DNA from 3 places in the Acidovorax sp. DMC1 genome. Region 3 is predicted to be linked to each of the others. Evidence: predicted binding sites of a transcription regulator. Region 3 holds the regulator's gene; each other region holds the start of a gene.
What was found. The regulator FliA, encoded in region 3, starts transcription of late flagellar genes. The targets are predictions, from matches to a motif close to CTAAAGTTTNNNNNNNNNNNGCCGNTA.
Positions count from the first base shown of each region.

Region 1: ACT531_RS15895 (FlxA-like family protein) is a predicted target of FliA. The motif match lies at 1,309-1,335, and genes of this name have one in related genera.
Region 2: ACT531_RS05585 (YjfB family protein) is a predicted target of FliA. The motif match lies at 1,517-1,543, and genes of this name have one in related genera.

Region 1 covers NZ_JBQUYO010000007.1:224,528-227,798, reverse strand. Annotated here, with positions in the region: gene ACT531_RS15905 (YdeI/OmpD-associated family protein) at 1-323, opposite strand, end outside; gene ACT531_RS15900 (RNA polymerase sigma factor) at 388-1,206, opposite strand; gene ACT531_RS15895 (FlxA-like family protein) at 1,343-1,690, shown strand; gene ACT531_RS15890 (flavin-dependent oxidoreductase) at 1,814-3,130, shown strand.
Region 2 covers NZ_JBQUYO010000002.1:249,508-252,778, forward strand. Annotated here, with positions in the region: gene ACT531_RS05580 (dihydrolipoyl dehydrogenase) at 52-1,467, shown strand; gene ACT531_RS05585 (YjfB family protein) at 1,570-1,785, shown strand; gene ACT531_RS05590 (NAD(P)/FAD-dependent oxidoreductase) at 1,822-2,967, opposite strand; gene ACT531_RS05595 (amidase) at 2,984-3,271, opposite strand, start outside.
Region 3 covers NZ_JBQUYO010000008.1:236,504-239,774, forward strand. Annotated here, with positions in the region: gene flgA (flagellar basal body P-ring formation chaperone FlgA) at 1-636, shown strand, start outside; gene flgM (flagellar biosynthesis anti-sigma factor FlgM) at 731-1,051, shown strand; gene ACT531_RS17390 (hypothetical protein) at 1,094-1,468, shown strand; gene ACT531_RS17395 (RNA polymerase sigma factor FliA) at 1,592-2,308, opposite strand; gene ACT531_RS17400 (hypothetical protein) at 2,475-3,271, opposite strand, start outside; gene flhF (flagellar biosynthesis protein FlhF) at 3,265-3,271, opposite strand, start outside.

The sequences.
Region 1 (3,271 bases), on a different contig from region 3:
GCGGCCAGCCCCGCAGCCGTCATGCGGCCTGCCGCCTGCAACTGCTCCACCTTGGCGATGTTGACCGCACTCCAGATCGACGACGGCTTGCGCGGCGTGAAGCGAATCGAATACGTGTGCTCGTCAATGCGCCGCCGGATGCCATCGATCCAGCCAAAGCACAGGGCTTCGTCCACGGACTCCGACCAGCCCATGCTGGGGCGGCCCGAGCCCACTTTGTGAAAACCCACCAGCAACTCCGGCGCGCTGGCCGCATGGCGCTCCAGCCACTGGCGAAATGCCTGGGGGGTGGCGAAGAACGTGGGGGTGGTCTGGGAGGCCATGATGTTGCGAACGTCCTTCCTGAGTGCTGCCGGGCGGGCTCTTGCTGCTGTGCCGGTGGGTCGGCTAGGCCACCACGATGTCTTGGGCCAGCTCGGCGCAGGGCCCCAGGGGCAACACGCACAGTGTCACGCCGTCGAGCGTGAGCACCAACCCCAGTTGCCCGCCCACCTGAACCACCCCACCCACCGTGGCCGGTGCGCGCGAGGCACGCGGTGGTACGGGTTGCACGGAGCGCTGCGTCGCCATCGCACTCACGGGCGGCTGGCGCAGCAGGGCCCACAGGGCCTGCGGGTCCCGTAGTTGCAAAGACTGCAGATAAAGGCGCAGCACCGCCGGGTCGCCGTCACTGGGTTCACCGCGTTCATCACCGTGGCGGGCCTGCGCTTCGGCTTGCCGCAGGCGCTGCAATGCGCGGCGCAATTGCTGACGGCTGGCCGCTTCCGTCCGGCCGGTGGCCTGTGCCAGCTCGGCATGGCTGGCATCGAACACCGCATGCAGCAGCACTGCGGCGCCCTCCATGGGCGTGACGCACGCCGCCAGCCGCCGCAATGCGAGCGTGGCTTGCTGCGCCAGCGCGGCATCGGCCTCTGCCGAGGGCACGACCGAATCGGCAACATCGCCATGCGCGGTCCGCGTGGCTTCGGTCAGCCATTGGGCCATCCACTGGCGCCGCCGCAGGCGGTCGATGGCCAGGTTGCGCACCACCGTCAACAGCCACGCCTGGGCCGCATTGAGCGCCGGGGCCTGGGCCTCCAGCGCACGCACGTAGGCGTCCTGCACGGCGTCCTCGGCCTCGGCAGGACCCAGCAGGCGCGTAGCGGCGCGCAGCAGGGTACTGCGGTTGGCGTTCACCAGCGCCATCAGGTGTTCATCGTTCTGCATCGGGGCATGGTGCCACAGGCTGCGGCAAGCCGTACATCGGCAGACCCTGGTTCGGCATGGGGTGGCGGCGCTCAGTTCAAGAGCCCGCTTTGCGAAGGGACCGTCAACTTTCCCTGCGTCTTGCCGATAACCAGGGATGCAAGTTGCCAGCACCACCTCCGTCAAACCTTCTTCCTCCAGCGGCAGCAGCGACATCGCCAAGCTGCAAAAGCAGCTGCGCGAGCTGACGGAGGAACTCAAGGGCGTAGTCAGTTCCGACATGGACGCCAAGGCCAAACAAGAGAAGGCCAAACTGCTGCAGGCGCAGATCCAGATGGTGCAAGCCCAGATTACGGCGATACAGCGCGCGCAACAGCAAGAGCAACAACTGTCCCAGGTGGCGAAGGCCGAAGAGGCGGCGGCCAATGCCGCGCAGCAAAAGAAGACCCAGGCGGCAAAGACTCCATCTGCTGGGCTGGGCAACAACGTCGATACCTACGCCTGAGCAGTAGGGCTTGGTGAGGAGGCTGCCAACCTGCAGCACACCGCCCCCGGCATGCGTCCGGCGCCGCATGGGCCTGCGGCGTCCGCGACAAGCTCCACCCGCTATTGCATGGACAATCTCGGCATGTCTGGCGCACCCACTACTTCACACCCTTCTTCCGCCCACCCCGTGCTGATCGCCGGGGGTGGCATTGGTGGCATGGCCACCGCCCTCACCCTGCACCAGATCGGCGTGCCCTGCATCGTCTTTGAAACGGTGCCGGAACTGCAGCCGCTGGGCGTGGGCATCAACCTGCAGCCCAACGCCGTGCGCGAACTGCACGACCTGGGGTTTGGCAACGACGTGCTGGACACCATTGGCCTGCAGGCACGCGAATGGGCGCTGGTGGGCCGCAACGGGAACGAGGTGTATGCCGAGCCGCGCGGCCTGGAGGCGGGCTACCACTGGCCGCAGTATTCGGTGCACCGGGGTCAGCTGCAGATGATGCTGTACCACGCCGTCAAAGCCCGCCTGGGCGACAACGCCGTGCAGCTGGGGCAACGTGTGGTGGGCTACCGGCAGGATGCGAATGGCGTCACCGCCATCGTCGAAACACGCGACGGCACGCAACGCGAAGTAGCGGGCTCGCTGCTGATTGCGGCCGACGGCCTGCACTCGGCCGTGCGGGCGCAAATGCACCCCACGCAGCCCCCCATCCAGTGGGGTGGCGCCATCATGTGGCGGGGCACCACGCCGGGGGTGCCGGTGCGCACGGGCGCGTCGTTTGTGGGCGTGGGCTCGCTGCGGCACCGCGTGGTGTTCTACCCCATCACGCCACCCGACCCGACCACAGGGCTGGCCACCATCAACTGGATTGCCGAGATCACGGTGGACAACCAGGGCGGCTGGCAGCACGGCGACTGGAACCGGCGCGTGGCGCTGGAGGAGTTCATCCACCACTTTGACGGCTGGAACTACAGCTGGCTGGACGTGCCCGCCATGCTGCGCGGTGCCAAGGACATTTTTGAATACCCCATGATCGACCGCGACCCGGTGCCCACCTGGGTAGACGGCCGCGTGGCGCTGCTGGGCGATGCGGCGCATGTGATGTACCCCGTGGGCTCCAACGGGGCCAGCCAGGCCATCGTGGATGCGCGCGTGCTGGGCGCGCAGCTGATTGCGCATGGCGTGGGCCCGCAGGCGCTGCGCGCCTACGACGACAAGCTGTGCAAGGACATCTCTGCGCTGGTGCTGCGCAACCGGGGTTCTGGGCCCTTTGGCCTGCTGGGGCTGGTGGACGAGCGCTGCGGCGGGGTGTTCGACCACATCGACGACGTGCTGCCGCGCGAGGAACGCGAGGGTTTCATGGCCCGCTACAAGGCGGCGGCGGGGTTTGCCATCGAGACGCTGAACGCGGCGCCCCCGACCATCGCACCGGGGCAGCGCGTGGCGGTGGGCTGAACACTCCAAAGGGGCACTTAGCGGAGCAGCCGGTGCCTCGGCTCCGTGCAGCGCATTTTTGAATGCGCCAGCGCAGGGGATGTCACGCCTGGCATGTCTCGTTCGTCAAGGCAGTCCTGTCACTCTTTTCAAGGACTTGGC
Region 2 (3,271 bases), on a different contig from region 3:
TGGGGCCGTTCACGCTACACACTCCGGCTTTTCCGACTCCGAAAGAGCCCCATGCCCCAACCGCTCGACACCATCATCATCGGCGCCGGCACGGCGGGCCTGGCCGCCTTGCGCGAAGTGCGCAAGCGCACCGACCGCTACCTCATCGTGAACGAAGGCCCCTGGGGCACCACCTGCGCGCGCGTGGGCTGCATGCCGTCCAAAGCGCTGATCGAGGCAGCCAACGCCTTCCACCGCCGCCACACCTTTGAAGAATTCGGTCTGCGCGGCGCGAGTGGTCTGACCGCCGACCTGCCTGCCGTGCTGCAGCGCGTGCGCGCACTGCGAGATGACTTCGTGGCAGGAGCCACCCAGGCCACCAACGGGCTGGGCAGCGCCCAGAGGTCAGGGCGTGCAACGCTGCTGGGGCCACGTGCGGTGGACATCGACGGCACGGCTTACGCCACACGCAGCATCATCATCGCCACGGGGTCACGCCCCCGCGTGCCCGATGAATGGCTGGCGTTTGGCGACCGCATGCTCACCACCGACACCTTGTTCGAGCAACCCAGTCTCGGCCCCCGCGTTGCAGTGATTGGCATGGGACCGATCGGGGTGGAGCTGTCGCAAGCCCTGGCGCGGCTGGGCTTGGAGGTGGCGGCATTCACCACCGGCCACACGCTGGCCGGGCTGAGCGATCCTACGCTCAACGCCGAGCTGGCCGCTCTGCTGAAACAAGACATGGTCCTGCACATGGGCGCCGAGGCGCAGTTGCGCGAGGTGCCCGGAGGCATCGAGGTGGCGAGTGGCGCCAACCGCGTGGTGGTGGACCAGGTCATCGCCGCGATGGGCCGGGTGCCCAACATCGAACACCTGGGCCTGGAGACGCTGGGCGTGCCCCTGGATGCGCGCGGCTTGCCCACCGTAGACCCGCAAACCCAGCAGATTGGAGACCTGCCGGTGTTTTTGGCGGGCGACGCCAACACCCACACCCCGTTGCTGCACGAGGCGGCCGATGAAGGCCACATTGCAGGCATGAACGCCCTGACCCCCACGCCCACGCGCTTTCGGCGCCGCACCTTGCTCTCCATCGTGTTCGCCGACCCCAACGTGGCGGTGGTGGGGCCGCGTGTGGCCGACATGGACCCGCACAGCACCATCACTGGCACCGCCAGCTACGCAAACCAGGGCCGCGCCCGCACCGCGCAGCGCAACCTGGGACGCCTGTGCGTTTATGCCGACCATACGAGTGGTCGCCTGCTGGGTGCCGAGTTGTGCGCCCCCGATGGCGAGCACCTCGCCCACCTGCTGGCCCTGGCTGTGCAGCAGCAGCTGACCGTGCATGATCTTTTGGGCATGCCGTTCTACCACCCCACGCTGGAAGAAGGCCTGCGCACCGCCTTGCGCGACGCAGCCCGACAGTTGCCAAACGCCCGCACCTCCGACTTGGCCGCCTGCCCAGCCCTGGGGGTGCCTGCGCTGGACTAAGGCAATGCAGAACAGCGCAGCTTCACCGCCCCCTGCACATGTAACAACCCTCAAGCTCGCTTTTGTAGTGCCGATAAACCACCATTGCCCCAAGGAGTCACCATGGACGTCGCCCTGACCAACAGCATCGTCAACACCGCTACCAGCCTGGCCAGCGCCAAGACGTCCGACGCCCTGAACATGGTGGTGCTGAAAAAGGAGCTGGACATGCAGGCCGTGTCGGCCGCCACCATGATCGACGCCATGCAGCAGTCCATGCCCCAGCCTCAGCTGGCCACCAGCGGTACGCTGGGGACCAACGTCAACACGTTCGCCTGAGGGGCTGAGCCCCCCCTCTCTCTCGGCCCTGGCGGCTCAGCGCAAACGCGCGGGCGACAGCCCTTCCACCCCCACGCCCTCGCGCACCAACTCCCCGGCCAGCGGCTCGCAGCGCAGCAGCTGCCGCGCCAGCAACGAGGCGCCCGCCGCGCTCTGAATCCCATATCCGCCCTGCCCGGCCAGCCAGAAGAAGCCGGGCACATGGTTGTCCCAGCCAATCACCATGTCGCCATCCCGCACAAACGAGCGCAACCCGGCCCAGGTGTGCGATGGGCGGCGTATCTGGAACCGGGTCATTTCCTCGATGTGATAAATCCCGGTGGCCACGTCCAGCTCCTCGGGCACCACATCGTGCGGGTGCGTGGGGTCGGCATTGGCCGGTGAGCCCAGCAGTTGCCCTGCGTCGGGCTTGAAGTAGAAGCTTTCGTCAATGCCGATCACGGCGGGCCAATGGGTAGCGTCCATGCCCTCGGGCACCGGGAAGGTGAACGCCGTGCGGCGGCGTGGCTCCAGCCCGATCGGCGGCACACCCGCAAGGCCTGCCACTACATCGGCCCAGGCACCCGCAGCGTTGACGATGGTGGGGGCGGCAAACACCCGCCCGTCGGCCAGCGTCACCTGCCACACGTCGCCGTCACGGCGCACGGCCGTCACCTCGGCGTGGGTCAGCACCTGGCCGCCGCGCTGGCGCAGGCCGCGCAGGTAGCCCTGGTGCAGGGCGTTCACATCAATATCGGCCGCCTCGGGCTCGCTCATGCCGGCGGCCACGGCCTCGGGCTTCAGGCAGGGCAGCATCGCCAGCAGCTCGGCCTGCTCCACCCACTGCACATTGGGCGAGGTGGAGCGCGCTTCCTCGTAGGTTTGTTCCAGCAAGTCCAGCTGATCCGGCCCAGCCACATAGACCACGCCCCGGGGCGAGAGGATGGGGTCGGCGCCAAATTCAGGCGGCGGCGCATCGTAGAACGCGCGGCTGGCCCGGGTCAGCGCCTGGATGTTGGGCGTGCCATAGGTCGCCATGTAGAGCGCGGCCGAGCGGCCGGTGGTGTGATAACCGGGCTGCGATTCACGCTCCAGCAGCAGCACGCTGGCGCCCTGCCCTGCGGCGCCGGGCTGTACCAGTTGCCAGGCCACGGAGGCCCCGGCAATGCCCGCGCCAATCACGATGGTGTCTACGGTTTGCATGGTCGGTGTCTCCTGTTCAAACCGCCGACACCTGCGCAGCCGATGCCGCACGGTCGTCGCGCGGCAGGGTGCGGGCGTCGCGGGGGTCCGGTGCCACGGTCACGATGGAGGTCAGCGCAGGTTCGGCGCGCGTCTGCTTCAGCTTGGCGATGTCGGGCCGGGGCCGTGCCAGCCCTGCAATGCCCTTGAACGCCTGCTCCAGCGCATGCCCCACACCCAGCGTGTGCCGGTCGGCGCGGAAGCGGCCCACGATCTGCAGGCCAAACGGCATGCCAGCGTCGTCCAGCCCGCACGGCAGGCTCAG
Region 3 (3,271 bases):
CCTGCGGCAGACCTCGGTCCGCTCACCCAGCGCTGGCTGGACGATGCTTTGGCTCGCAACCAGTCCTCCGCACTGCCGCTGCGCATGGAAGTGAGTGTTGGCTCACTGGATTCGCGCCTGCGGCTGGCGCCCTGCGCGCGCGTTGAACCTTATCTCCCTGTGGGTGCCCGCCTGTGGGGCCGTACACGCCTGGGGCTGCGCTGTGTGGAAGGCGCGACCGCATGGAATGTGTTTTTACCCGTCACCATCAAAGCGTTTGGGCCCGCCTGGGTGCTGACGAACAATGTGGCGCCGGGCGCAGTATTGACTGCCAACGACGCCACCGAGGCCGAGGTGGATTGGGCGGCCGATGCCTCCCCCGTCCTGGCCAACCCCGACCTGTGGGTGGGTCAGACCGCCGCTCGCCAGCTGGTGGCGGGCCAGGCGGTGCGCCAGGCCATGGTGCGGGTCCCGCTGCTGTTCAAGGCAGGTGCGCAGGTCAAGGTGGTGGCCCAGGGGCCCGGCTACGCGGTCAGCTCGGCGGGCCAGGCGTTGACGGCGGGCTCCGCTGGACAGACTGTGCGCGTACGCATGGAGAATGGGCGTATCGTGAGCGGAACTGTGAACGATTCTGGGACGGTGGACGTCACTCTGTGATGACGCCCCGGTAATAAATGGCTAAAGTCCGGGCCAAATGGGTCGAAAACATTGCTACTGATGCCCCACATCCAACGGGGTGGTGGAGAGAGCGATGAAGATAGGTCAAACACCGGAACTGCCGGGCGGGTTGCCGCCGACGGGGCTTGCCAAGCAAGCCAAGGCTCCCGCCAGCGCTGCGGAAGGAGCCACGAAAGACGCACTGGTTGCGTCATCCGCCGGTGTGCCCGTCACGGTGTCCACCGCAGCCCGCGCTCTCAGCCCCGCCACCCGCAGCACGGCCGATTTTGATGCGGGCAAGGTCAAGGCCGTGCGCGCTGCCATCGAGAAGGGCGAGTTTTCGGTCGACGCGGAAGCCATTGCCGACAAACTGCTGTCCAACGCCCAGGAGATCCTGTCCCGCTCCCGGGGCTGATCTGCGTTTTGTTAGAGGGCGCAATTCATCGCACAATGCGCCATGACTCTGGAAGAATCTCTCTCAGCTGTTGAACAGCGGATCGAACAAGTCTCCGCCGCACTTCTCGCGGCAGATCCCCTCTCTCTGGAAAAACACAGTACGGCCTTGCGCGATGCGGCGGCCGATTTCTCGCGTGCGCTCGAACAAGCCGCCGCGCGTGGCATGCCGCTACCGGCTTCGCTGCAGAAGCGTGCGGATGCCATCCGCACCATGCTGACTTTGCACCGTGACAGCCTGGCCCGGTTGGCCGCCGTCACCGACCGCCAGGCCGCAGGCTTGTTGCCTCCGTCCAATGCAGCTTCTACCTACGGGGACGGCCTGGGCGCGCGGGGAGCTGCGCCAGGCGTGGCGCGCATTTACCGCTCTGCGGGCTGAGCACCCAAGACTTTTCTGAGGGAGGGTCGGGCCGGGGCGCAAGAGGTGTCCGCCCGCGCAGCCATCCAAACTGTTGGCCCCGCAATGCCTTGTGTTGCCCGGCTCGTGGCCCGACGCGCGGGCTCAGTGTGCGCGCATCTTGGCACGCAGGCGGGCAATCGACTGGCTGTGCAACTGGCACACCCGAGACTCGGTCACACCCAGCACGGCTGCAATTTCCTTGAGGTTCATGTCGTGTTCGTAGTACATGCCCATGATGTGCTGTTCCCGTTCCGGCAGGGTCTTGATGGCGTTGACCAGTGACGTCTTGAGCCGCTGATCGCGCAGCAACTCCACCGGGTCGGCCGCGCTGTCGGCAACATGACGGTCCAGAAACCCGTCCTCGTCGTCGTTGCCATGCGTCATGTCTTCCAGGTACACCAGCTGGGTACCGCGCACCTTGCCCAGCAGGTTCTGGTAGTCCGCCAGGCTCATGCCCATTTCGCCGGCTATTTCGGACTCCAGCGGGCTGCGTCCCAGCTTTTGCTCCAGCCGGTGCACAGCGTGTTCAATGTCTTTCTGGCTCTTGCGCGAGCTGCGGCTCATCCAGTCGCCCTCGCGCAACTCGTCGAGCATGGCGCCCCGGATGCGCTGGGTGGCAAAGGTTTCAAACTGCACGCCCTGCGCCACTTCATAGCGCGACAGGGCTTCGGCCAGCCCCATCATGCCGACCTGGATCAAGTCATCCAGTTCGACATTGGGAGGCAGCTTGGCGATCATGTGGTGCGCAATCCTCCGGACCAGCGGTACATGCTGGCGGATCATGGCATCGCGATCAAGCTGGCCTTTGGCGGTGTACATAGAGAGGGTGTTATGCACTGGTAGGGCGGGTATGCGATCTTGTTCTGGAGCCGCTTGGGGGTGCCATCACCCGAACTTCATCCGCCTCGCGGGGCTGGCGACTGGCCAGACCGTTGGGGGCAGTGCGGGTCAACGTGGGTACGTAGAGGTGCATCACAGGCTCTGGTCAGTGGCTCCGGACAAAATGCGCAGGCATGCCTGTCAAGTTGCTGGGTGTCAGCGCAGCCAGCGCTCCGTTCATGGTGCCCGCATTTTCCAGCAGTTGCAAGGCCAGACGCTGAAGATCCTGGGGGTTCTGCGTGGCAATGGTGGTGGTGCGAATGGGGCCGCCCAGATGGCGTTCGGCGCAGGCCTGCAGGGTCATCAACTGGGACTGGGCCTTGCGGCGTTCGGCGGCCGTGTTGCTGTGCAGCAAGGCTGCCACCATGCAGGGCAAGCCCGTGTGCAGCGCGATCTGCTTGAGGCTCTTGTAGCTCGTCATCACCCCGGCTGCGCCGCTGCCCATGACCACCAGCGGCACCGTGGCCGTGTGGGTGAGCAGGGGCCCCAGGGTGGCCGCCGGTGCGTGAATCACCATCAGACCGTAGGTTCTGAAGTAGGGCAACAGGCTTTCCATAGGCGATCGGGCGGTGTCACCGGCCTTGCGGCTCAGATGCTGCAGCCCCTTGGCCGCCGGAATCACTGCGAGCGAAGACGCAGTGGCGCCCAGGTTCAGGCTGGCACCGTCATTCCATGTGGCGTGTTGCAGCAGGTGCAGCAGCCCGGGGCTGTCGTCGGATTCCTGCGCCGTTCCGTCAAGCACCACCACCGGATAGCCCAGCCGCTGCAGGCTCGCACAGATCTGCCACAGCGTTTCCAGTCCATTCGCCGTGTTGCCCTGGCTGGCGACCGCCAGCAACCGCAGCTCCGCCTGCGGGGTGAGGCTGTGCAGGCTGGCGGCCTGGTGAAAACCGAGATCAAGCA